DNA from 3 places in the Arthrobacter sp. CJL-S3 genome. Region 1 is predicted to be linked to each of the others. Evidence: riboswitches for the same ligand, from Rfam matches in the RefSeq annotation. Region 1 holds a riboswitch; each other region holds the start of a gene.

Evidence for each region. Region 1 has a riboswitch for cyclic di-AMP ahead of AC06G6_RS03580 (NlpC/P60 family protein). Riboswitches for the same ligand answer to the same signal wherever they lie in the genome.
Region 2: it holds a riboswitch for cyclic di-AMP, as region 1 does, so the genes downstream of both, AC06G6_RS10970 (C40 family peptidase) here and AC06G6_RS03580 (NlpC/P60 family protein) in region 1, are expected to answer to the same signal.
Region 3: it holds a riboswitch for cyclic di-AMP, as region 1 does, so the genes downstream of both, AC06G6_RS02970 (aggregation-promoting factor C-terminal-like domain-containing protein) here and AC06G6_RS03580 (NlpC/P60 family protein) in region 1, are expected to answer to the same signal.

Annotation. Positions count from the first base shown of each region.
Region 1 is NZ_CM160046.1:772,312-780,087, reverse strand. It holds gene AC06G6_RS03610 (alpha-mannosidase) at 1-1,304, opposite strand, end outside; gene fdhD (formate dehydrogenase accessory sulfurtransferase FdhD) at 1,399-2,280, opposite strand; gene AC06G6_RS03600 (molybdopterin molybdotransferase MoeA) at 2,391-3,800, opposite strand; gene AC06G6_RS03595 (DUF6457 domain-containing protein) at 3,797-4,084, opposite strand; gene mobA (molybdenum cofactor guanylyltransferase) at 4,068-4,793, opposite strand; gene AC06G6_RS03585 (HNH endonuclease) at 4,852-5,352, opposite strand; gene AC06G6_RS03580 (NlpC/P60 family protein) at 5,573-6,355, opposite strand; cyclic di-AMP (ydaO/yuaA leader) riboswitch at 6,665-6,826, opposite strand; gene AC06G6_RS03575 (M23 family metallopeptidase) at 6,975-7,776, opposite strand, start outside.
Region 2 is NZ_CM160046.1:2,414,634-2,422,409, reverse strand. It holds gene AC06G6_RS11015 (HIT family protein) at 1-287, opposite strand, end outside; gene AC06G6_RS11010 (GNAT family N-acetyltransferase) at 444-1,019, shown strand; gene AC06G6_RS11005 (aminoglycoside phosphotransferase family protein) at 1,028-1,960, opposite strand; gene AC06G6_RS11000 (AAA family ATPase) at 2,104-2,571, shown strand; gene AC06G6_RS10995 (NUDIX domain-containing protein) at 2,568-3,035, shown strand; gene AC06G6_RS10990 (hypothetical protein) at 3,413-3,922, shown strand; gene AC06G6_RS10985 (ASCH domain-containing protein) at 4,038-4,262, opposite strand; gene AC06G6_RS10980 (GNAT family N-acetyltransferase) at 4,605-5,147, opposite strand; gene AC06G6_RS10975 (hypothetical protein) at 5,404-5,673, opposite strand; cyclic di-AMP (ydaO/yuaA leader) riboswitch at 5,877-6,045, shown strand; gene AC06G6_RS10970 (C40 family peptidase) at 6,050-6,790, shown strand; gene AC06G6_RS10965 (dihydrofolate reductase family protein) at 6,848-7,435, opposite strand; gene AC06G6_RS10960 (helix-turn-helix transcriptional regulator) at 7,677-7,776, shown strand, end outside.
Region 3 is NZ_CM160046.1:623,837-631,612, reverse strand. It holds gene AC06G6_RS02985 (winged helix-turn-helix domain-containing protein) at 6-869, opposite strand; gene AC06G6_RS02980 (response regulator transcription factor) at 1,496-2,236, shown strand; gene AC06G6_RS02975 (sensor histidine kinase) at 2,240-3,844, shown strand; cyclic di-AMP (ydaO/yuaA leader) riboswitch at 4,001-4,153, shown strand; gene AC06G6_RS02970 (aggregation-promoting factor C-terminal-like domain-containing protein) at 4,333-4,923, shown strand; gene AC06G6_RS02965 (glyoxalase superfamily protein) at 4,949-5,326, opposite strand; gene upp (uracil phosphoribosyltransferase) at 5,436-6,071, opposite strand; gene AC06G6_RS02955 (phosphatase PAP2 family protein) at 6,084-6,878, opposite strand; gene AC06G6_RS02950 (nucleoside deaminase) at 6,998-7,501, shown strand; gene AC06G6_RS02945 (DNA glycosylase AlkZ-like family protein) at 7,544-7,776, opposite strand, start outside.

The sequences.
Region 1 (7,776 bases):
CTGTAACTGTCCACCGGGGGGAAATGCGTGAAGACCCGGGTGCCGTCGATCCCCTCCCAGTTGAAGGAGTGATGCGGCATCCGGTTGACCTGGTTCCAGGAGATCTTCTGCGTCAGGAACCACTTGCTGCCGGCGGCCTTGACGATCTGCGGCATGGCCGCCGAATAGCCGAAGGTGTCCGGCAGCCAGGCCTCCTCGCATTCCACGCCGAATTCGGCCAGGAAGAAGCTTTTCCCCTCCAGGAACTGGCGGGCCATGGCCTCGCCGCCGGGCATGTTGGTGTCCGATTCGACCCACATGCCGCCGACGGGAACGAACTGGCCGGTCTTGACCTTTTCCCGGATCCGGCCGAAGAGCTCCGGATACAGCTCCTTGATCCAGGCGAGCTGCTGGGCTGAGGAGCAGGAAAACACGAACCCGGGATCCTCGTCCATCAGCGCCACCACATTGGAGAAGGTGCGGGCGCATTTGCGGATGGTTTCGCGGACGGGCCACAGCCAGGCGGAGTCGATGTGCGCGTGTCCGGTGGCGAGCAGGTGGTGGGCGGAGGCGTACGCCGGCCGGGCCAGGACGCCGGCCAGGGCCTCGCGCCCCGCTGACGCCGTGCCGGGGACGTCGTCGGGGTCCATCACGTCCAGCATCCGTTCCAGCGCGCGCAGGATTTCGTGGCGGCGCGGCAGTTCCATCGGCAGTTCGTGCATCAGGCCGCTTAGGGTCCAGATGTCCTGCTGCAGCTCCCAGACCGTCTGGTTGATTTCCGCGATGACGATCCGCCCGAGCCGGTACTTCGGCTCGTTGCCGGAGGTTGCCTTGTCGCCGTAGGGGGTCGCCGCGAAGGTCCACCCCTGCGACAGGTCAGGGTTGGCGGCCGCCTCAACGTAGAAGTCGACGGCCATCCCGCTGCCCAGGAGCTTCAGCGGAATGTACTGGTTCCGCGGGGAGATGGCCTTGACGATCGTCCCGTCCGGCCGCCAGGCGATTCCTTCACATTGAAATCCGGGAAGGTCACTGCTGAAGCCCAGGTCCACAATGACTTCCACCGAGGTGTCCGCTGCCGTGCCCCAGGCGTCCGGGACCTGCCCCTGCAGCCGCAGCCACTTGGTGCTCCACGGCCGCCCCCAGGCCGCACCGTGCTCCTGCGGCGTGAACTGCTGCCGGAGGGCGTCCAGGACCGGGACCGGTTCGTCCGGGACGTCCCAGCTGCTCAGGGTAAGCGGGACGCTGCGCGGATAGACCGCGGGGACGATGCGTTCGCGAACAAAGCGGTCCAGCCGGACTTCCGTGAGACGGCGGTCGTCGTGCAATGTGAACCTCTTTAGCGCTGCGTGGATGACGCTGAATTGCATCCAATCGATGGATAAAACTTACTGCGCCGCTGGCCCCCGAGCCAAGTGGCTGTCAGCGGACGCTATCCGCCAAGCCCACGGGCACACTCACGCGGCGGGCTCCGGCGTAGACGTTCAGCGACGTACCGCGGCTGAATCCGGCCAGCGTCATGCCGCTGGCCTCGGCCAGCTCGACCGCCAGGCTCGACGGGGCGCTGACCGCGGCGAGGACGGGAATGCCGGCCAGGGCAGCCTTCTGCACCAGTTCGAACGATGCCCGGCCGGAAACCTGGAGCACGGTTCCGCGCAGCGGGAGCATGCCCTCGCGGAGGGCCCAGCCGATCACCTTGTCCACGGCGTTGTGGCGCCCCACGTCCTCGCGCAGGCACAGCAGTTCCACGGAGCCGTCCTCGGCGATCCGGAACAGGCCGGCGGCGTGCACGCCGCCGGTGACGTCGAAGACGGCCTGGGCTTCCCGGAGCCGGTCCGGAAGGGCCGCGAGCGTGGCCACGGGCACCGTCAGCGGGTCATCGGCGGGGCTGAAATGCGAGGACTTGTGCACGGCCTCGATGGAGTCCGTGCCGCAGATGCCGCACGAGCTGGAGGTGTACACGTTCCGGCCGGTGTCCGGGCGGACGACGTCGGGCCTCAGCTGGGCTTCCACCACGTTGAACGTCTGGACGCCGTCCTCGTCTTCCCCGGCGCAGAACCGCAGCGAGACGAGCTGGTCGGGGCTCCAGATGACGCCTTCGGAGACGAGGAAGCCCGCCACGAGGTCAAAGTCGTTCCCCGGTGTCCGCATGGTGACGGAGAAGGACAGGCTGCCGATCCGGATCTCCAGCGGCTCCTCCACGGCGAGGACGTCCTCCCGGTGCCGGACCGGAAATTCGAGGGCCTGGGGGGACCCGTCCAGGACATATTTGTGCACCTTGCGGCGCTGCGTGACGCGGCCCATCAGGTACTCCTAACCAACATAACTCCATCATGGCAAGCGCTGGGCCGGGTGGCCAGCGCGGGTTTATGAACGCATTCAAGAACGCGTTCAAGAACGTTCAGGACCGGGCGCTACCCCAGCAGTTCGCTCCAGTCCACGGGACCGCCGGTACCGGCGGGCTTCCGGGCGGGCCGCTTGGGGGCGGGCTTGTCTTTGGGTGGCGCCGGTTCCGGCAGGGGTGTGCCCCAGGGAAGGGTGAAGGCCGGGACGGTCTCCCCCAGCTGGACTCCGTGCGGCGGGACCACCAGGACGCCGTCGGCCGCGGCCAGCCCGCGCATCATTCCCGGTCCGGTGTGCTGCGCCGGAGAGGCCATGCCATAGAGGAGCCGGAAGGGCATCAGCCGGGTCCGGCCGGGGTCAGGGTCGATCATGGCGCCGCAAGGCAGCTCGGTGACCGGCGGCGGAGGCCGGTGCCCCAGCGCCGCCAGGAGCGGGGCGCCGATCGTGGACAGTGCCATCATGGCCGCGAGCGGGTTGCCCGGCAGCCCGATGATGAATCTGCCGTCCGGCAGTTCGGCCAGCACGGCAGGATGGCCGGGGCGCATCGCGATGCCGTCGATCAGCAGCCGCCCGCCGAGTTCGGCCACGGAACGGCGCAGGTGGTCGGTCCCGGACCGGCCGGTACCGCCCGTGGTGATGACGACGTCGGCGGGCAACGGTTCGGCGCCGGACCGGACCGTCGGCTGCGGCTCATCGGCAGCCGCGGGTTCGGCCGCCGGGTCGGTGTCCTCGAGCGCGGTGAGCCATTCAGCGTAGCTGTCGCCGATTTTCGTTTCGCCGGCACAGATCCCGCCGAGCATTTCCACGACGCCGGCGAGCTGGGGACCGAAGGTGTCGCGCACCTCCCCCGGCCGGGGGATCCCGGCTGTGACCACTTCCGAGCCGGTGAACACCAGCCGGACGACGGGCTTGCCCAGGACCGGCAGGGTGTCGTGGCCGGCGAGGGCCGCGAGGGCCAGATGGGCGGGGTTCAGCACGGTGCCGCCCTTGATCAGCACTTCTCCGGCGGCGGCTTCCTCCGCGGCTTTCCGGATGTGCTCGCCGTTTCGCGGCTCGCCGGGCTTCGCCCCGCCGCCGAGCTGCAGGACCGGCAGCCCGTCCTCGTCGGCGGCAATGGTGCCACTTTCGCTCCGCAGCACGGCCTTCGCTCCGGGGGGAATCAGCCCGCCCGTGACGATCGGGCTGGCCTGGTGCGGCGCCAGCCGTTGGCCGGGTTCGGCGAGGATCCACGGTCCGCTGCCGTTGACGGCCCAGCCGTCCATGGCGGAGGAGGCGTAGTGCGGCATGTCCACGAGCGCCGCCACATCGGCGGCGAGTTTCCGTCCCAGCGCGTCGCGGAGGGCCACGGGTGCGGCGGGGATGGGAGCGGCGCAGTCGAAGGCAAGCTGCCGGGCTTCCTGCCAGGTGTGCGCGAGGTGCCGATGGGGCGCAGGCTCATCCGCCGCGGCAGCTGGACTGCCGTGAGGGGGTGCAGGTGTCATGCCCCGGGGGCTTCGCTGGCCGCGTAGTCCTTGGCCAGTTTCCGGGCGACGCCCATCGCGGCCTGCATCGAGGCGGCATCCGTGGCCTGGCCGGATCCCGAGGCCAGCCCTGCCGCAAAGCCGGCAATAAACGTTGTTAGCGGCGCGGCCGGGCGCACCACGGAGTGCGCCGCCACCCCGGCCAGGGCCAGGATCTCGTTCACGTCAATCTCGACGTCTTCCAGTTCCAGGGCCTGAAGCAGGGCACGGCACCAGTCTTCGAGTGTTTCATCCTGGCTTTTCACCGTTTGCCTCCAAAGTCGAGTTCAGCGGGGGAACCCCGGGCCGGAGGCCTGGGTTATGGCTGTCGCGGTGATGGCCGTCGAAGCCATGGCCGTCATCCGGGCCGGTCACCCCCAACGCGGACGCATCGTCCCAAGTATCCACGTCATCCGTGGATCCCCGGGGGACGCTGACTTCCCGCACCTCCAGCCTAGCAAGAAGGGAGAATATCGATGCGTTGTCGAGCGCGCCGCGCTGCCTGGCGTCGGCCACGCACCGTTGTAGCGCAGCCGTGCTATATAGGCCGACCAGGGGCTGCCGGCGCCCGTCAGCAGACACCGCCATCAGCCCCTCGCCCGGTGGGGCTTCCGCGGCGGCTGCCAGCAGTGTCCCGACGGCGGCGCCCGCCCGGGGCATGTCGACGGCGAGGACCAGCGTCAGGGGTGCCGCGGCAGGATGGCGGGGGTCACGGCTGCGGTGCTCTTCGAGGGCGGAGATCCCGGCGGCGACCGCTGCGGCGGGGCCGGCGAAGGCCGGCTCCTCCCGGCAGCTCAGCACTCCCTCGGGCAGGGTTCCCGGGTCGGGCCCGACGACGGCGACGGCCGCCGCGGCGCGTGCGGCCTGCAGGGCGCGCTCCAGGAGAGTGGCGCCGTCGTGCATCAGACCGGACTTGGGCACACCTCCGAGCCGGGACGACCGGCCCCCGGCCAGGATGACAGCGTCGAATTCCATCGGCCCAGCCTAACTGGCCAGATCTCCAGTCCCGGCGCAGCGGCCGGGGCACGCCGTGTCAGGCAGCGGATTCCGGCAGGAGGAAAGGGTCCCAGGCAGGCGTCGGCTTCTCCAGTTCCTTGATCTGCCAGGTCGTGCCCTTCGGCGGCGCGGGGCTGAAGCCGAGCTTCCACCCCATTTCCCCCGGGGTATGGTCGCCTTTGGCGTTGTTGCACCGCAGGCAGGCAGCGACGAGGTTTTCCCAGGAATCTGCACCGCCCCTGGATTTGGGCTGGACATGATCGATGGTGTGGGCGGCTTTGCCGCAGTAGGCGCAGCGGTGTCCGTCCCGGCGGAGCACCCCGCGGCGGCTCACCGCCGTCACGGTGTTGTACCGGGGCCTGATGTAGCGATGCAAAAGAATCACCGAGGGCCGGCCCAGGACGTCCTGCGGCCCGACGACAGGATCGTCGCCTTCCGCCACGACGCTGGCCTTTCCGGTCAGCACAAGGACGAGCGCCCGGCGGAAGGTCACAACCGCCAGCGGTTCATATCCAGCATTCAGAACGAGAGTGCGCATCCGCATACCTCTTCACGGCCGCACCCGCCAGGGGCACGAGGGCCGGCTGCCCTCTGCATGGTCGGGCTATGGATCGACAAAACAAGAGTAAACACGGACATGCCATTTCACCGAATCTTTTTTGCCGGCCCCGCCCGTATCCGCTGAAGTTCACGTCCCGGCAACGCAAAGGACCCCTGCCGAATGGCAGGGGTCCTTGGTGCTGCTAGCAGTTGCTGTCTTAGCCGCCGACGCGGATGAAGACCGGGCCGGAGCCGACGTTGACGCTCTGCAGGGAGGTGGTTCCACCGTTCCAGCCGCCGTGGACAGCCTTGCCGCCGCCGACGTAAACAGCGATGTGGGCCAGGCCCGATCCGCCGTTCGCGTAGTAGGCGAGGTCGCCCGGCAGGGCAGCGGAGGCGCTCACGGTGCGGCCGAGGGACAGGTAACCTGCCGGCCAGCCGTGGTAGTTGATGCCTGCGGCAGCCAGCGAGTTCGTGGCGAGTGCGGTGCAGTCCTGGCCAACGCCGAGCTGGGCGTAGGCGGCAGCGGCGATCGTGGCGCCCATGCCGCTGGCAACGGCCGGAGCCTGGGTGGTGGCAGCCGCGGTGCCGGCGGCCGGGGCTGCGGTGGCGCCGACCTTGGTGCTGGCGGTCTTGGCCGTGTTTGCTGTGGGGGTCTCCTGGACCTTCACAACAGGCTTCGGGGCCTCGACGACGGGGGCCGGCGTGGTGGTGACGGCCGGCTTCTCGAAGGAGATGGCGATCGTCGAAGCGGCCGAGATGGTCGCCGGGGCGGCCGACTGGACTTCGAGGGTGGAAGCGGAGGTGGACTCGCGCTGAACGTTGGCCTCAGCAGCGTTGGCTGCGATACCGCTGGTCAGGACGAGGCCGGAGGCGGCAGCGATAACTGCGGCCTGGCGGCCCATGCCACCGGCGTTGTCGCCGACGGCCTTGGCAATGACGGCCAGCGAGTTGGTCTTGGTGACCTCGGCGCGGTGCCGTGCGTTTGCACGAGTAGTCATTAAGTTCTCTCTTTCGTGATCCTGGGTCCACGCTTTTTGGGCGCGGGCTGAGGACGCTCCGGCATCTTGGGGGTACGCCGGATCGCCCCGAAATGGGTTACTTAGCGAAGGGTGTACTGCGAAGACGCGCCAAAAGCGGGAACTGCTTGCAGGTGCATGGCCTGCGGGCCGGACTCAGCAGAGATTGAGACGGCGGTGTGAGATCCATTCCGGGCGCCACAAAGGACACGGCCGAGGTTGGATTTCAGCGGGCTCGTAAGAGCCGCGCAAGCGCGGTGACGCGCAGCATTGTGGCGTGAAGACACGAAAGTAGCCTCTCCCAATGCCTACGAGGTGAGCTGTCGGATTCGGATGGGAGTCACCCGGCCGCGCTGCTTCCTGGGAAGCTTTTGCGACTTAACCCCAAGGCCTTCAATTTCGAAGGCCAAAATTGGTTCCCCCGCCCCTGCCAGACGATGTCATGCGAACGGACCTTGAGCGGTGGCAGAGCTAGGCAATCCACTCAAGAGCGCCAACTTCGGAAAAGTTGGCGTAGGTCATACGGTACAGCAGTTGGGGCTCAATGTCACATTCAGATCACGGCGTGTCATAAGAATGCGAGAGTGTCCCATCAGCTCTGTTAGAGCCAGCCGGTCGGGTCGACGACTTCGCCGTTGACCATGACCTCGAAGTGAAGGTGGCAGCCCGTGGAGGCGCCGGTGGTGCCGCTCATCGCCACGGCAGCGCCGCGGGAGACCTGCTGGCCCACCTTGACGCTGGCGGAGGACAAGTGGTTGTAGGTGGTCTCCAGGCCGTTGCCGTGGTCGATCACCACACGGTTTCCGCCGCCATAGGGGTGCCATCCCGTGAAGGTGACCGTGCCGCTGGCGGCCGCAAGGACGGCCGTGCCGCACTGGGCGGCGTAGTCCTGGCCGCGGTGGAACTCCCCGGAGCCGCCGGTGATGGGGCTGACGCGGTATCCGAAGGGCGACGCCGTCTTCAGCTGGCCCAGGGGCGCCCCGAGGCTGCCCGAGGAGGCCGCGCGGGTGATGGAGCCGGCCGACTGGGCACTCAGGAGCTGCTTGAGCTTGCCGTCCGGGTCACTCTGGGTGGTGACGGCGGTGCGGTTGAAGTCAATTTTGGCCTCGGCGGCGGTGACATCCGGCTGGACCGTGGCGGAGAGGGATCCGGCGGTTGGGCCGGCGTCCGTGGCCATAACGGGGCCCGTGGCCGGGACGGTGACGGTGAGGACCAGTCCCGTGGCGGCCAGGGCGATACCGGCCTTTTGCCCCACGCCACTGGCGGCGGCGAAGTCCGTTACCTGGCGGAACGGGCTGCGGCGGCCCCGCCGCTCATCGCGGTGCGCGTCACGTGGGCGGTCGGCCTGGACGGCGACGGCCGGACGCGGCTCCGGAGCGGGACCGGTCGCACGGCGGCGGCCC
Region 2 (7,776 bases), 1.6 Mb from region 1:
GCGGCTTCGCCGTCTGCCAGGAAAAGGTTCACGCCCTCGCAGCGAAGTCTGCTTCGCCTTATCGCTTTGGCGAGTCTGTGGCCTATGCGGAACATATGCGCCCCCGTTTCCTCGTCCAGTTCCTCAAGGTAGGCTGCGTGGTCTTTGGGAATGACCAAGAGGTGGCCCGGATTTATAGGACTGGTGTCCATAAAAGCGAAGACGAGATCGTCCTCGAAGACGATGTTGGAGGGCACGCTGCCTCTAACTATCTGGCAAAAGAGGCAGTCATTTTCGTTCGTGGGCATAAGGGAATTTTGCCAGTAAGGCCGGGCTGTCCCGGATCCGCCGCCGGACACGCCACAGCGCTCTGCAAAGAGCGTTCCATTTAGACCCCACAGGATGGTTCCCTAAGAGGACCGGCATTCGGGCGAGGTTCTGAAAGTTCCTGACAAACTAGCCGCATGACCACGATCTTCACGCATAAGCCGACAATCGAGGGCCGACGCGTCAAACTGCGACCGGTTCAGGCTCAGGACGCACCTACCATGCATCGGATACTTCAGGACGCCGAAGCCGCAATTCTGACCGGAACAGTGCACTCCAGCAGGCAGACGACGCTGCCTTGGACTGTTGATGACCTCCGCGCGACGTATGAACGCTGGAGCTCCGCTGATGACCGTCTCGTCCTCGCCGTGATCGATCAGGCGACGGACGCGATGGTTGGAGAAGTCGTGCTTAACGACTGGAACGAGTTGAATCGCTCCTGCGGCTTCCGTGCTTTCGTTGGCGCCGAAGGCCGCGGCCGAGGGCTTGGCAGTGAGGCGACCGAGCTGATTGTCCGGCACGGCATACACGAGCTTGGTCTTCACCGAATAGCTCTTGAGGTTTATGCCTTCAACCCGCGCGCCCGGCATGTCTATGAGAAAGTAGGATTTCGCTACGAAGGAACGGGCCGGGACGCGCTGTGGTTCGACGAGCAATGGATTGATGTTCACTACATGTCGATTCTTGAAACCGACGTACCACTGCGTCAGTAGAGGATCGGCTAACGGGCACCTGGGCTAGCGGAGGTAAGCGCCGAAAGTACCGGGTCGTTGAGGATGCGCGCCAAGGTGGCCTGCCCAAGCGCGCTCATCCTTGGGTTCGTCTCCCAGTAGTACCACACCAGGCCCATCGCCTGCTGGAATGCCCACGCGGCTCCGCGCCACCACTCAAGGTCATCGCAAGCCAGCTCACTGCGGAGGCTTGACCTCCTCTCGTCATCGAGCATGTGCCATGCGGCGACAAGATCGAGTGATGGGTCGGCCGGAGCGAAACCCCCGCCATCCAGCACGCCAACCAATCGGCCGTTCCCAACGAGGAGATTGCCGGGAATCAAATCACCGTGCGTCATCACCTCGGGGGCGTCATTTGGCAGGCTCCGGAATTCCGCCCAGAGTGCGCGGAGCCGATCGACCGGAAGTAGTCCATCACTTTCTCGGAAACAGACTTCCATCCACGCATCGGAATCATGAAGGTCTCCACCACGCCCAGAGCCGGCGAAGTGGCCTCCCTTAGTGTCGGCAGCGCGAAGCGAACGTATGAGGTCCACGAGGTCATGGGCAAACATTTCAGAGTGCGCTAAGTCGTGGGGTGCTGCAACAGCCCCGTGGATCCAGGTCTGAACAGTCCACGGCAATGGATAGCCGTAACCCGGATCGCCCATGGCAACAGGCGCCGGTGTCGCGACCGGACAACATGCGGCCAACTCGCGCATTGCCGCAGCTTCCCGGGCGAGCTCCGCCCTCAAATCGGTTGGATCGGCGGAGCGCAGCGGGAATCGTGCCGTAAGGCCGGCGCCTATTCGAAAGATGGCGTTCTCAGTTCCGTCCGTTGTAATGCGACGGACACATTTAAAGTTCCATTCCGGAAACTGGTCGATGATTAGCTGGCGAGCGACTTGCTCGTCAATGTGCAACTCATCATCATGCATAGCCATGCTGGCTACGTTAGCTGCTTTACGCAAATGTCCCGCTAGGGGTTCCGCAAACGGAATGGCAAAACCGCCATTTCAAGTTTGCGACTTAATCGCCGTTCGGGGTTAACAGTCACACCGGGTACGAACCGAATAGGCTGGCTGTCATGGCTCGAGTTCTAATCACCGGCATGTCAGGGGCAGGAAAAACGACTGTGCTGCAGGAGTTGTCCCGGCGGGGCTATCGAACTATCGACACGGACTACGACGGCTGGGTGCTCCCGGACGGCACTTGGGATGAACCACGCATGTCTGCACTTCTCGCGTCGGATTTGTCCCTGGTCGTCTCGGGAACTGTCGAGAATCAAAGACGTTTCTACGACCGTTTCGCTGCTGTCGTTCTCTTGAGCGCACCGGTGGAAGTCCTGATTGACCGGGTCTCGGTCCGTACGAACAATCGATATGGCAGGTCCGAGGATGACCAGTCTGCGATCCGCCGGTATGTTCTCGACGTCGAACCACTGCTCCGAAACGGCGCAACGCTCGAACTCGATGGGCGTCGGCCGGTCGCAGAACTTGCGGATGAGGTTGAACGTCGCGTCATCGCTCGGCCGATCGCGCCTGATGCCCGGTGAACGATGGCCGACGGCAGCTAACGCCAGTCAGCTATGTCATCTTCAGGCGCGGCGATTTTGTACTTCTGCAGCTGCGCCGGGGAACTGGATACCTTGATGGGTATTGGGCCACAGCGGCCGCCGGCCACGTTGAAGCCCATGAGTCTGCTCATGAGGCAGCCGCCCGGGAAGTCCAGGAAGAGCTTGGCGTCGCAATCACCGCGAATTCGCTTTTGCCATTGGTCGTCATGCACCGGAAGCAGGACGAAACGCATATGGGGAGAGTGGACTTCTTCTTCCAGTGCACGGCCTGGCCGTCCCAGCCACGCCTTATGGAGCAAGGCAAGGCTTCCGATCTCAGATGGTTCCACCTCGATGACTTGCCGACATCGGTGGTTCCACATGAGCTCCACGTTTTTGAGTCACTCAGGTCAGGAATGCCGGGGATCATCTCCTTCGGATTCCCTGCAGGTATCGCCGATTGATCCCGCTTCCACTCGTACAAGCGGTGGCAGTCAGACGCCGCCTGTGAAGGATCGTGCAGCGGGCGGTCAGTCGGGGCGGTTGTAGAAGCCGAGGACAGGACGTCCTTGCGGATTGCCCAACGGCCAATGGCGGCCGCTGCGCCAACGGCGGCCCTTGGGGTCAGCAGCCAGGTCTGCCAGCCGAGACCCAGCATGCTTCCCAGAAGCCACAACGCTATGGTGGGGCAACGCACCCAAGGCCATGGCCGGGGGCAAGGTTCAGCCGCTTGGAGCAGAATATCGCGGGGTCACGCAGATATGATCAGCACGTCACAGCTTTTCGGATAGGTTGGCATCCAAAATCCTGTCAACTGTTCCCCATGTAGAGGACACCCGTTGTGGACGAATCCTTTGAGGCCCTGTTGTCGATTCTGACCGCCGTGCGCAGCTCCCTCATGCAGCGCAGGCTGGGCGGCACCGTCGATCAGGTGAACCTGGAAGATGGCGCCACACGGTCGGCAGAGGTCATGGTCAGCTACAACGACAGGATCTGGACGGTCACCGACGAAAACAAAACCTGGTCATTCACACCCGCCACTGGCGGCAGGATCGAGTACGCCACCGGGAAGGTCGATCAGGCGCCCCGGGACCGGGACGATTACCTCCCCCCGGAAATCGCATTGTTCTTCCCGTTGTCCATGCGCATCTGGGGCGGCATCCCGGACGACTTCCGGGTGGCGGGAGCTGAAGCGGAAGATGAAGGAGCCAGGCTTGCCCTAATTTCCACTGAAGACCCCCGCGTCACCGGGTCTGCGTTCGTTAACACCAAATACGGGGTCATGACCGAGTACGTGACGCCTGCGCGGACGTTCCATGTCCGCGACCTCGGCTGGCTCCCGCGCCTGTAGGGAAAACATGTGTGGCGAACCTTTCTTAGAACGGCCTGCCGCATGTGCCTGAACTAACGGGAGGTCATCACGCCCAGGCGTATTCGAACTCGGAGAAAGGATCCTTCCCTGCGCACTAACTAGGCCCGACTTTTGCTGGGAGTTCAGCGCTCGACGGGACACGGAAGCGCACTAAGACAGCTTCCGTCGAGTCCGAGACCGCAAAGGCGGGGTCACGCATGGCGGCCCGAAAATCGGGGCTGTGCCAGAATTCCTCGTGGCCTGCACGCCAGTCGGAGACTGCCTGGTAACCCTCGCCTTCGTCGATGGCGTGAGCCGCATCAACGGCGCCGAGAGGCACTACTCGGACCTCGGTCACCCCACGAGTGCATCTCGCAGGGGGCCCGGAAACCCGTACTCTTCGACCGGTAAACCAGCAATTTCGTCTGGAGATAGCATGCGGAAAATCCTAGACTGTCCCACCTTCTTGAGCATGACGGCCCAGTTATAGAGTGGCTGCTTCTCAGCGTCCGGCACAGGCTGAGAGGTGGCGGCGGCATGGGCCACGGTTTGTTGTCCAAAGCGACGGTAGGCGCGGCCATACAGGCGAGCCGTAGTGGTGCGTTCTAGTGCCCGGGAAAGGATCCCTAAACGGGGAGAGTCGTAATTAGCGCTGGATTTTTGTAGACGGCAGGTCAGGGTCCTATTCGTGAAGGACAACCTGGTAAAGGTTGTGGTCCTGCCATTTCCCGGCAATTTCCAAGTACTGTGGAGCCATCCCAATCTGCCGGAATCCCGCCTTTAATAGCACCCGTTGTGAACCAGCATTGTGCAAGAGAGTGCTCGCCTCTAAGCGGTGCAGGCCAAGTACGTCACGTGCCGTTTCGACGATCGTCTGGACGGCAGCGGATGCCAGACCACGGCCCGCGTAGTTGCTATCCACCCAGTAACCTAGCCCTGCACTCTGGAAGGGTCCTCGCACGATGCCGGACAAGTTGAATCGGCCGACAAGAATGTCGCCAGCAAATAACCCAAAGGGGAACCCTTCCCCGGCACCAGCCACAACAAGGCGGCTCGCAATATCCGCAGCCTGCCAAGCTTCGGTGTAGTACTCCTCGGTTCGCACCGGTTCCCAAGTCGAAAGGTACTCACGGTTGCGCACATACGCATCGGCAAGCGCTGACGCATCACTCGCACGCAATGTGCGCATACTGACATTTTCACTGAGCTGACGCGGTTCAAACACCAGTCAACAGTACTCGCGGCCTGCCCTCCATTGATGCCCGCTTAGCGTTCCCCTTGCGCACCTGTGGTGGCCGTGCAGGCGACTTTGGACATTTCGTCCAGAAGACTTCTCAAATTGACAACAGCCGAGGCCGCTCCGTTAATACGTTCCGTGTCCAATCTCCAAGGTGTAATTAAATGACGCCTGCAATATGTCAAAATCGCGTCGGGATTGGAATCGGAGGTTTACCGGGCCTGCTGCCGAATTGGAATCGGACTTACCTTCCGGGCCGGCGTTCCACCACGGCATAGGCCTTTTCGTCAAAGAACTCCCAGTCGGTAATCACCATAAAGCCGAGGGCGTCGACACGGTCGTTCAGGACATGCACGTCGAAGCCTCCGTCGCGGGGCTCGGCGTCCCAGGTGGAAACGTGGACCTCCCCGTTTTCCAGCACCAGCAGTTCGGTGTTGACGTTGAAGTCCTCCTGCGGCTGAGTGCTCAGCTGGCAGATGGCGACACAGTGCCGGGTGAGGTCGGGGCTGTCCATTTTCGGGCCTCCGTTTCGGGCGAACGGTGATGGCATCATCCTATGCCCGGGGCAGGTTCCAGCGGCGTCCGTAGCACAAACGGCGGCCACAGGCCGACCTGGGCTCGATGTGACAGCCCGTAATCATTCCGTTACCGTTGTTAGGTGCCTGTTGTTTCCGAGACGGGCTCTTCCCAGCCGATTGCCTAACTCTGCCGCGGCCTGGGGATAACTCGCAGCAACGTCCGGCAGAGACGGGGAAACCAATTTTGACCCGCTGTTCTCCAGGGGTCTTGGGGTGAAGCCGCACGGTCCGTCATGAACGGGCCAACGCGGCCGGGTGCCTCCCATCCGAATCCGACAGCTCACCTCGCAGGCATTGGGAGAGGCTCTTTCAATGACTTTTATCAATACCCGTGCGCCCAAACGCGCCGCCCTTCGCACCAACCGCCGCACCGCCAGCACCATTGGCCGCCAGGCCGCGGTTCTCGTAGCCGCTTCCGGAATGGTGCTCAGCGGCGCCATGGCCGCGAATGCAGCCGATGTACCGACCGAGCGGGACTCGGCACCGGCGTCGGCAGTTGACGTCAAGGGTCAGGTCTCCGCGCCCGTCCTGGCGGACTCGACAGTCCAGATCACCTTCGAGCGCCCGGCTGTTGCCACCACGCCGGCGCCCGTAGTCGAGGCGCCCAAGCCCGTGGCGGCCCCGAAGGCCCCCGCAGCACCGGCGCCGGCCCCGGCCGCCGCCCCCGCTGCCAAGGCGACCGTCAAGGTCCAGGCCGCACCGGCACCCGCCCCCGCAGCTGCCCCGGCAGCCGGTGGAGTGAACGCCACCCTGCTGGCCGTGGCGTACGGCCAGATCGGCATCACCCAGGACTGCACCGCTGTCGTGGAGAAGGCCCTGAACTCGGCCGGCATCCCGGTGGGCAACATCGGCCCGCAGGCCTTCCTGAAGTACGGCAAGGTCGTCGCGTCACCCCTGCCCGGCGACATCATCGTCCAGTCCGGCCACGTCGCGATCTACGCCGGCAACGGCCAGGCCATCAGCGGCGGAATGAACGGCGTCAACGCCACCATGACGCACCCGCTGTCCTGGCTGACCGCGACCGGCTCCGTGACGTTCGTCCGCGCCGGCTAGCAGCACCGCTAACAGCACGTCGAAGGCCGGTCGATCGGTTGCCTTGGGGGCAGCGGATCACCGGTCTTCTGCGTGTCCGGGGTCCGGCTCGACCGCATACCGCAGCAGCACCACGCCGTTGCCGAACGTGCGGCCCTCCAGCAGCCGGAGCGGCGTGACCGCGTCCGTCTCGCGGAACAGGGCCTTGCCCCGTCCGATCAGGACCGGGTGCACGTAGATCCGGTACTCGTCGATCAGCCCGAGCCGCCGGAAAGATGCCGCCAGATCGGCGCCGCCCAGCGCCAGATCACCGCCGGGCTGGTCCTTGAGTCTGGCCACCTCCTCGGCGACCACGTCGTGCACCACCTCGGTATTCCAGCCGGCCGACGCCAGGGTTCTGGAATACACAATTTTCGGCATGTCCCGCCAGATCCCCGCGAACTCGACCATCGGAGCCGGGTTGGAGGGGTCCTGGTCTGCCGTCGGCCAGAAATCGGCCATCAGCTGGTAGCTGACGCGGCCGTCCAGGAAGCCGCCCATGGTCCGCAGCTCGTCGTTGAAATGGCGGTGCAGTTCATCATCAACCAGGTGCCAGCTCAGATCCTGCTCCGGACCCTCGAAAAATCCGTCCAGGGACACCTGCATCATAAAGATGACCTTGCGCATGACGGGCTCCTTCTGTTCGCTGTCGGCCGGGCTCCCAGCGTACGCCGCACCCTGCAGCCGCGGCAGGGGAGGGATCGTCCGACGCCGGGCGGCAGCTTCTTGCCGTTCCGCACGTCCAGCCGCTGGCGAACGGGGCAATGCGATCCGAACCGGCAGCATCTTGCCGAAACCGAAGCGACGCCCCACGATAGAAGGACTGGATGTCCGCAACCGGCAACATCCTGCCGAATGGAGCAGCCCAATGGGTGATGTGTCGTCGATTGGAGCCAGCATCCGGAGCGCCCGCAGGGATGCCGGGATCACACAGGAGGACCTGGCCCATCTGGCCGGGACCTCGGTGC
Region 3 (7,776 bases), 150 kb from region 1:
GAAACCTAGATCGAGTATTCCGGAGCGGCCCAGACAACAACCTCCGGGTGCTCGTAGAAACGGTAGCCCTGGCCGCGGACCGTGCGCACGGTGTTGGCGAGGCGGCCGAGCTTGGAGCGCAGGCGGCGGATGTGCACGTCGATGGTCCGCTCGTTGGGCACCTCTTCGGCGTTGCGCCACAGGCCCTCGAGCAGCTCGTCGCGGCCCACGGTGCGGGTGCCGTTCTCGACGAGGTAGTTGAGCAGTTCGAACTCCTTGAACGTGAGGTTCAGGGATTCGCCGTCGAGCGCCACCTCGCGGCGGGCCAGATCGATCAGCACTCCGGAAGGACGCGGGTCCTGCGGCTGCTGCAGGCGGGCGGTCTCGGACCGCTGGCGGGCGCCGACAGTGGGGTCACCAAAGGTGGAACGGACGACGTCGAGCGCGGAGCCCGGGGCGCTGGCCGGGGCGACGGCGACGGCAGCGTAGCTTTCGGCGCCGGAAACCAGCGACTGGGCGTAGGTCCGGATTTCCTGGGCAAGCTTGGCAATGGAGGTCCCGGCCGCCGCGGCGGTTTCCTCGTCGATCCCCATGTAGAGGACGAAACCGCGGGCGACGTTGTCGTTCGGGACGGGACGGACGGCGCTGCCGTCGCCCGGAGCAATCACAGGTGTCGGGGCCGTGGCCGGTGCCGGCGGAACGGCGCGGAGCTGTCCGTAGGAGTTGGGGTTGTAGCCCTGCGGGGCATAGCCCGGGGCGGGGAAGCTGGTGCCGGATCCTGCGGGGGCGAAGGATGCCCGGCCGCCGAAGCCCTGGCGGATACCGGAGGCCTGGCCGGCCTTGCTGGCGTTACGGACGGAGATGTGGACGTATCCGGATGCAACTGACATGGATTGCTTACCTCAATGTGAATGGCCGTCATCGCGGCTCGAATGCTACATATCCCGCTATGAAAACTTGGGGAGGGCGCCCGACGCTGGGCTGGGGGCGAATGCCTAGAAACCTTTGGGGTGTAAAAGTTAGGCGTGCATTCGACAACAGTGCTTCTCGGTACCAGCGGGTGCGCTGATCCAAAAAACTGCGGCTGCAGGTGCTGTTGAGTTCTTGTTCACAATTGAAGTGTGCAACGTAACAATGAAAACTTGCAAGTAACAATGGACGCGAAAGTCCACGATATGAGACAGAACGCGGGAATGTAGTGCAGATCACAATTCTCCGCCGTCAATAAAATAACAATCGTTCTGGTCAACGGGCGCCGCTTTAACCCCCATCGCCGCACTTAATTCGACCTGGACCGCCGAATGCCCAGAATCATTCACTGTAAGCCGAAACGCGAAAACCCTTCGCCTACTTAGCATTGGAAGTCCAGAGTTCCACAGAGTGGTCACCCCCGGCCAAGAAAAAATGCGCGGCCCGCCGGCAGTCCCCGGGATGTCCGGCTCGCTAGGCTGGGATTCACAGGCGCCGCACAGGATCCCCAAAGCCGCACTTAACCGGCAGATCGGAGAGTTGTCCCATGGCCACTTCGCACTCCATGACCAATAATCTCCCCCAGCTCACCCATCCGGATGGCTCCCCCATCCGCGCCCTGGTCGTGGACGACGAACCCAGCCTCTCCGAGCTCATGAGCATGGGGCTGCGCATGGCGGGATGGTCCGTTGCCGTCGCCGCTGACGGCCCCGAAGCGGTGAAACTTGCCAAGGAGTTCCGCCCCGACGTGCTAGTGCTCGATGTGATGCTTCCCGGCTTCGACGGCGTTGAGCTGCTCAGCAGGATCCGCGCCTTCGCGCCGGAGGTACCGGCCCTGTTCCTGACAGCAAAGGACGCCGTCCAGGACCGCATTACCGGGCTGGCAGCGGGCGGGGATGACTACGTGACCAAGCCCTTCAGCATAGAGGAGGTGCTGCTGCGGCTGCACCGGCTGGTCCAGCGGTCCGGAGTGGCTGCGATGGACACCGCCGAACTCGTCGTCGGGGACCTCGTCCTGAACATCGACACCAGGGAGGTCCGGCGCGCCAGCGAGGAACTGCACCTCACGGCCACCCAGTTCGAGCTGCTGCGCTACCTCATGGAGAACCCGAAACGGGTCGTCAGCAAGGCCCAGATCCTGGACCGGGTCTGGGACTACGACTTCGGCGGGCAGGCCAACATCGTGGAGCTCTACATTTCCTACCTCCGCAAGAAGGTTGATGCCAACCACCCGCCCATGATCCACACGGTGCGCGGCGCCGGCTACGTCCTGAAACCGGCGGACTGATCCGTGCCCGAACGCCCCGCCAAGAGCCGCCCCTCCGGGCTCAACTGGCGTAACCCGTCCACCTGGCACCTGCGCACCCGGCTCGTCCTTGTCGCCATGGCCCTGCTGGTTGCGATCTGCGGGGCCGTCGGTGTCGTCAGCTATGCCTCAATGGACTTCTTCCTGACCAAACAGCTCGACACCCAGCTGGAACAGGCAGCGGTCCGCGCCCGCGACTTTGGCCGCTCCGGCCGTTCCGATCCCCTGGAGGCGCGGGGACAGGCCATCGGCACCCTGACCGCGCGAATCGATGACGACTCGGTCCGCAGCGCCGGGTTCCTCTCCGAGGACGCCACCCGGGAATCCCTCACCGACGACGACGACGAGGTGCTCCTGGAGCTTAGCCCGTGGAACCTGCCGGTGGACCGGACCTTGTCCGCCGGGGACTACCGGCTCGTGGCCGCCAAGACCCCGGACGGCGACGTGATCGTGACCGGCCTGCCGCTCGCCGAGAAGCAGAACACGCTGGCCACCATGGTCTGGACCATGGTGCTCGTGTCCACGGGCGGGCTCCTGGTCATCGGGCTGGCCGGGACGGCGCTGATCCGCAGGACCATGAAGCCGCTCGATCAGCTCTCTGAGGTGGCGACGCAGGTCTCCCGGCTGCCGCTCGACGCCGGAGAGGTGGGACTTGCCGTGCGCGTGCCGGCGTCCGCAGCGCATCCGGGCACTGAGGTGGGAAGTGTCGGCCATGCCCTGAACATGATGCTGGACAACGTCTCCAATGCACTGGAGGCCCGGCAGAAGAGCGAGATGAAGGTCCGCCAGTTCGTCGCGGATGCCTCGCATGAACTGCGCACCCCCCTGACCGCCATCCGCGGCTACACAGAACTGATGCGGATGACCGAACACTTCACCCCTGACGGCCAGAAGTCCCTGGCTCGGGTGCAGAGCCAGTCCGAACGCATGACCACCCTGGTGGAGGACCTGCTCCTGCTCGCCCGGCTGGATGAGGGCCAGCCGCTCAAGCTCAGCGAGGTGGACCTCACCCAGCTGGCCATCGAGACGGTCAGCGACGAGAAGGTCATGGCCCCGGACCGGGTCTGGCACCTGGAGCTCCCGGAAGAGCCTGTAGTGGTCCGCGGTGACGCGACCCAACTGCATCAGGTGCTGGCGAACCTGCTCTCCAACGCGCGCAAACACACGGGTCCCGGCACAACGGTGGTGACCGGGGTCAAGCGGTCCGCGGACGGATATGCCGTGGTGACCGTAACGGACAACGGCCCCGGGATTGCCCCCGGGTTCGTGGACCGGGTCTTTGCACGCTTCACGCGCGCGGACGCTTCCCGCAAGAATCCGGTGGCCCTCACGACGCCGGCAACCGGCAGGGGGTCCCTGCCGCGACGTCCGCTGCACCCGCCGCGGCCGCCCGAGTCGGCCGAGTCGGCCGCCGGAGTCGCTACTACCACTGCCCCCGCGACGAGCGCTTCCGCCGAGGGAACCAGCGGGCTGGGACTGTCGATCGTGCAGTCGATTGTCGAGGCCCATGGCGGGACCGTCAGTGTGACCTCGATGCCCGGCCGGACCGAGTTCACCGTCCGGCTGCCGGAGGCTCCGCCCACGGCCTGACGAATCAATGTCGACGCTGGTCAGGGCGCAAGCCGCCCCGCCGCCGTCGTGATTCCTGTTACCAAAATGTGACTTAGACTCCCAACTCCTGTACGGTTTTTAGAGTGCGGCCATCACTAGGGCCGCATATCCGGATGTACGCCAAGCTCTGCCGCCTCCCGGATTCCGCTGGACAGGCAGAGGCGGGGGACCCAGAGTTCCCGGGCATTTTCTGCACGCCCTTGGGGTGAAGCCGACACGTGAGTTTCCGTGCGGCCGGGTGACCTCACCCGAACCCGACAGCTAACTCCGCAGGCGTTGAGAGGCATTCATGACTGAATCCAAGGTACAAACGCGCCCTGACGGCACCGCAAACTCCACCAGCTCCAAGCTGTCGCGTCACCGCGGCGAGCCGGCTGAAGCCCGCATCAGCCCTGGCCCGGCTTGCCCACCACGCCGGCTCGACCGGCCGCCGGGCGGCCGTTGTTGTCGCCGCCTGCGCGGTGCTCGTGGGGGCCGGCGCGGCCGGCCAGGCGTCCGAGACGGCCGCCCGCAATGCCGACGCGGGCAGTTCCACGCAGGCAGCCGCCACAGCGGATCCGCTGACGCACCTTGATTTTGAACGCGTCCGGGTCGAAAACCAGGCCGTCACCCGCACCGACGCTCCGGCCCCGCCGGCCGCGGTGGCACCTGCCGAAGCCCCGGCGCCGGCGCCGCCCGCTGCCCCGGCCCCGGCCCCCGCTCCGGAACCTGCCCCGGCACCGGCACCTGCACCGGCCCCCGTTGCCATCGATGATCCTGCCGGCGCCCAGGCGTACGCGGCCGGCCAGCTGGGCTCCTATGGCTGGGCCCAGAGCCAGATGCCGTGCCTGATGAAGCTCTGGACCAAGGAATCGGACTGGGAGACGACCGCCACGAACCCGAGCAGCGGGGCCTACGGCGTCGTCCAGTCGCTGCCGGCCGAGAAGATGGCCAGCGCGGGCGCGGACTACCGGACAAACTACCGGACCCAGATCAACTGGGGACTGCAGTACATCCAGGATCGTTACGGCTCACCGTGCGGCGCCCTGAACTTCCACTACGCCAACAACTGGTACTAAACACTCGGCAGAGGCAGCCAGCTGCCTAGCCGTTGGGACGGTTCGGGATGTACTGCACGGCCCATTTGTTGCCGTCGGGGTCGGCGAAGTAAACAAAATGCCCCCAGTCCTGCACGTCGACGTCGCTGACGTCCACGCCGCGGTCCTTGAGCTGCCGGTGGGCCGCCTGGATGTCGCTGACCACGAGCTGCAGGCTGGGGGCGGTGCCCGGCGGGGCGTCCGAGAGGCCCTCGCCGATGGCGATCGAGCAGCCGGAGCCCGGCGGGGTCAGCTGGACGAACCGGATGCCGTCCGTGGGCCGCTCGTCGAAGTCGGCATTGAAGCCCACCTTGTTGACGTAGAAATCCTTCGCGCGGTCCACATCGGACACGGGAACAAAAACGAGTTCTAGTTTCCAATCCATGGGGCTCAGGCTAGTACCGGGCAGTGCATTCCGGTAGGCCAGGCTCCCTTGCGAAGGCTCAGGGGCGAGGAAGCGGCCAAGGGGCCAGGCCCGACGCCGGGCGGCTGGGTCAGCCGGCCACGCCGTAGAGGCGGTCGCCCGCGTCGCCCAGGCCCGGCACGATGTAGGACTTCTCGTTGAGCTTCTCGTCGATCGAGGCGAGCACGATCGTCACATTGGCGTCCGCGAGCTCTTCTTCCAGCTTCGCGAGGCCTTCCGGGGCGGCCAGCAGGCAGATGCAGGTGACGTCGGACGCGCCGCGCTTGAAGAGGAACTTGATCGCCTCGCGCAGCGTGCCGCCGGTGGCCAGCATGGGGTCCAGGACGAAGATCTGGCGGTCGGTGAGGTCCTCCGGCAGACGCTCCGCGTAGGTGATGATGTCCAGGGTCTCTTCATCGCGGGCCATGCCCAGGAACCCGACCTCGGCCGTGGGGACCAGCTTGGTCATGCCCTCGAGCATGCCGAGCCCGGCCCGGAGGATGGGAACCACCAGCGGGGTGGGCTTGGTGAAGGCGGTGCCGATGGTGGTGCTGACCGGCGTCTCGATGGTCACCGGCTCGGTGCGCACTTCGCGGGTGGCCTCGTACGCCAGGAGCGTGACGAGTTCCTCGGTGAGCTGGCGGAAAACCGGCGACGGGGTGTTCTTGTCCCGCAGAACGGTGAGCTTATGGGCGACCAGCGGGTGGTCCACAACGAGAGTGCGCATGGGTCAAAACTATCACCCGGCGGCCGGGGGCCCGCCCGTGGGACCGCGGGCGCCGACGTCGTCCTTGTCCTCCGGAGCACTCCCGCCGGCGGCTCCGTCGTGCAGGTGCGCCGGGTGGTCGAACGTGGGCGCGGGGCCGGCATGTTCCCGGTGCCGGATCACGTGGAACAGCCGGTGCGCCAGAATGACGATCCCGACCCAGGCCAGGCCCAGTACCCACCCGATGATCACGTCGGTCATCCAGTGGTGGCCCAGATAGACCCTGCTCATGCCCATCGCGAAGATGAAGGCACCGCCGGCCACTATCAGGCTGACCCGGGCGACGGTGCTGTGGACCTGCAGGCACGCGAGGTAGACCACGAGCCCGATCACCACCGTGGTGTTGAGCGTGTGGCCGCTCGGAAACGACGGCGAGGATTCGTAGGGCGGGACGGCGTCGGAGTGGTCCGGGCGGGTCCTGCCGATCAGTGTCTTGCCCAGCGAGGTCGCGGTCACGGAGACGGCTGCGGCACCCCCGATCAAAATCAGCGGCCGCCAGGTCCGGCTGCTCCAGATGAGCCACGCGGTGAGGAGGCTGCCCAGAATGGGCATCCCGATCCCGCCCCCGATGTTGGTGAACCCCGTCACGAACGAATCGAGGCCGGGACTGCGGAGCTGTTCCATCATCCCCAGGGTGGGCTTGTCCAGGTTCGCCAGCCCGGCGTCGTCAACGACGTCGTCATAAACCTCGGCGCTCAGCAGCGCCAGGACGAGCACCACGACGCCGCCGATGAGCATGGTGGCCCACAGCGCGGCGTAGGGCACCACCCATTTTCCCCAACGATGCGTTATCCAGCTCTCCGACCCGGTGTTCACAATATCTCCCGCTTGTTGTCGTCGGCAGCTTTGCTGCACAGCTTGCTTAGCATCGAAACTATCATTGAGCCATGACTTCCCCCGAGCCCCGCCATGCCGAATGGATGGGTCTTGCCCTCGCCGAGGCGCGTGCCGCGCTGACCACGGCGGACGTGCCGATCGGCGCCGTCGTCATCGGACCCGACGGCGCCGTGCTCGGCAGCGGCCGCAACGAGCGGGAGGCCCTCGGGGACCCGACGGCGCACGCCGAGATGGTGGCCATCCGCGAGGCCGCGGCGCGGCTGCAGGAACTCAGCGCCCGGGACGGGAGCGCCGGGGACGGCTGGCGGCTGGCCGACTGCACCCTGGTGGTCACCCTGGAGCCCTGCGCCATGTGCGCCGGGGCGGTCGTGCTGGCCCGGATCCCGCGGGTGGTGTTCGGCGCCTGGGACGAGAAGGCCGGGGCTGCCGGCTCCGTGTTCGACATCCTCCGCGAGCGCCGGCTCAACCACTGGGTGGAAGTGTACGGCGGCGTCAGGGAGCAGGAGTGCGCGGCGCTGCTGCAGGACTTCTTCGCCGCCCACCGCGGCGTCTGAGCCCTGGCCACCGCCGCTCCCCCGTGCCTGCGGCTTCCGGCGCTAGCTGACGGCGGCGGAGCCTGTTGCGGCGGCCGCCAGGTTGTCGATCCGCTTCTGCCGGGTGGCCGGTGAGTCGAGGCTGAAGGCGCGGAAGTCACCCAGGTCCTCGCGGATCCAGTCCTCGACCTCGGCGATCCGCCGGGTCACGGCCGGTGTGGGGCCGTGGAACACCCAGGGCACGATCCGCTCCTGGCCGGGATCGTACTGCCACAGCCCGATGATCCGGCCCCGGT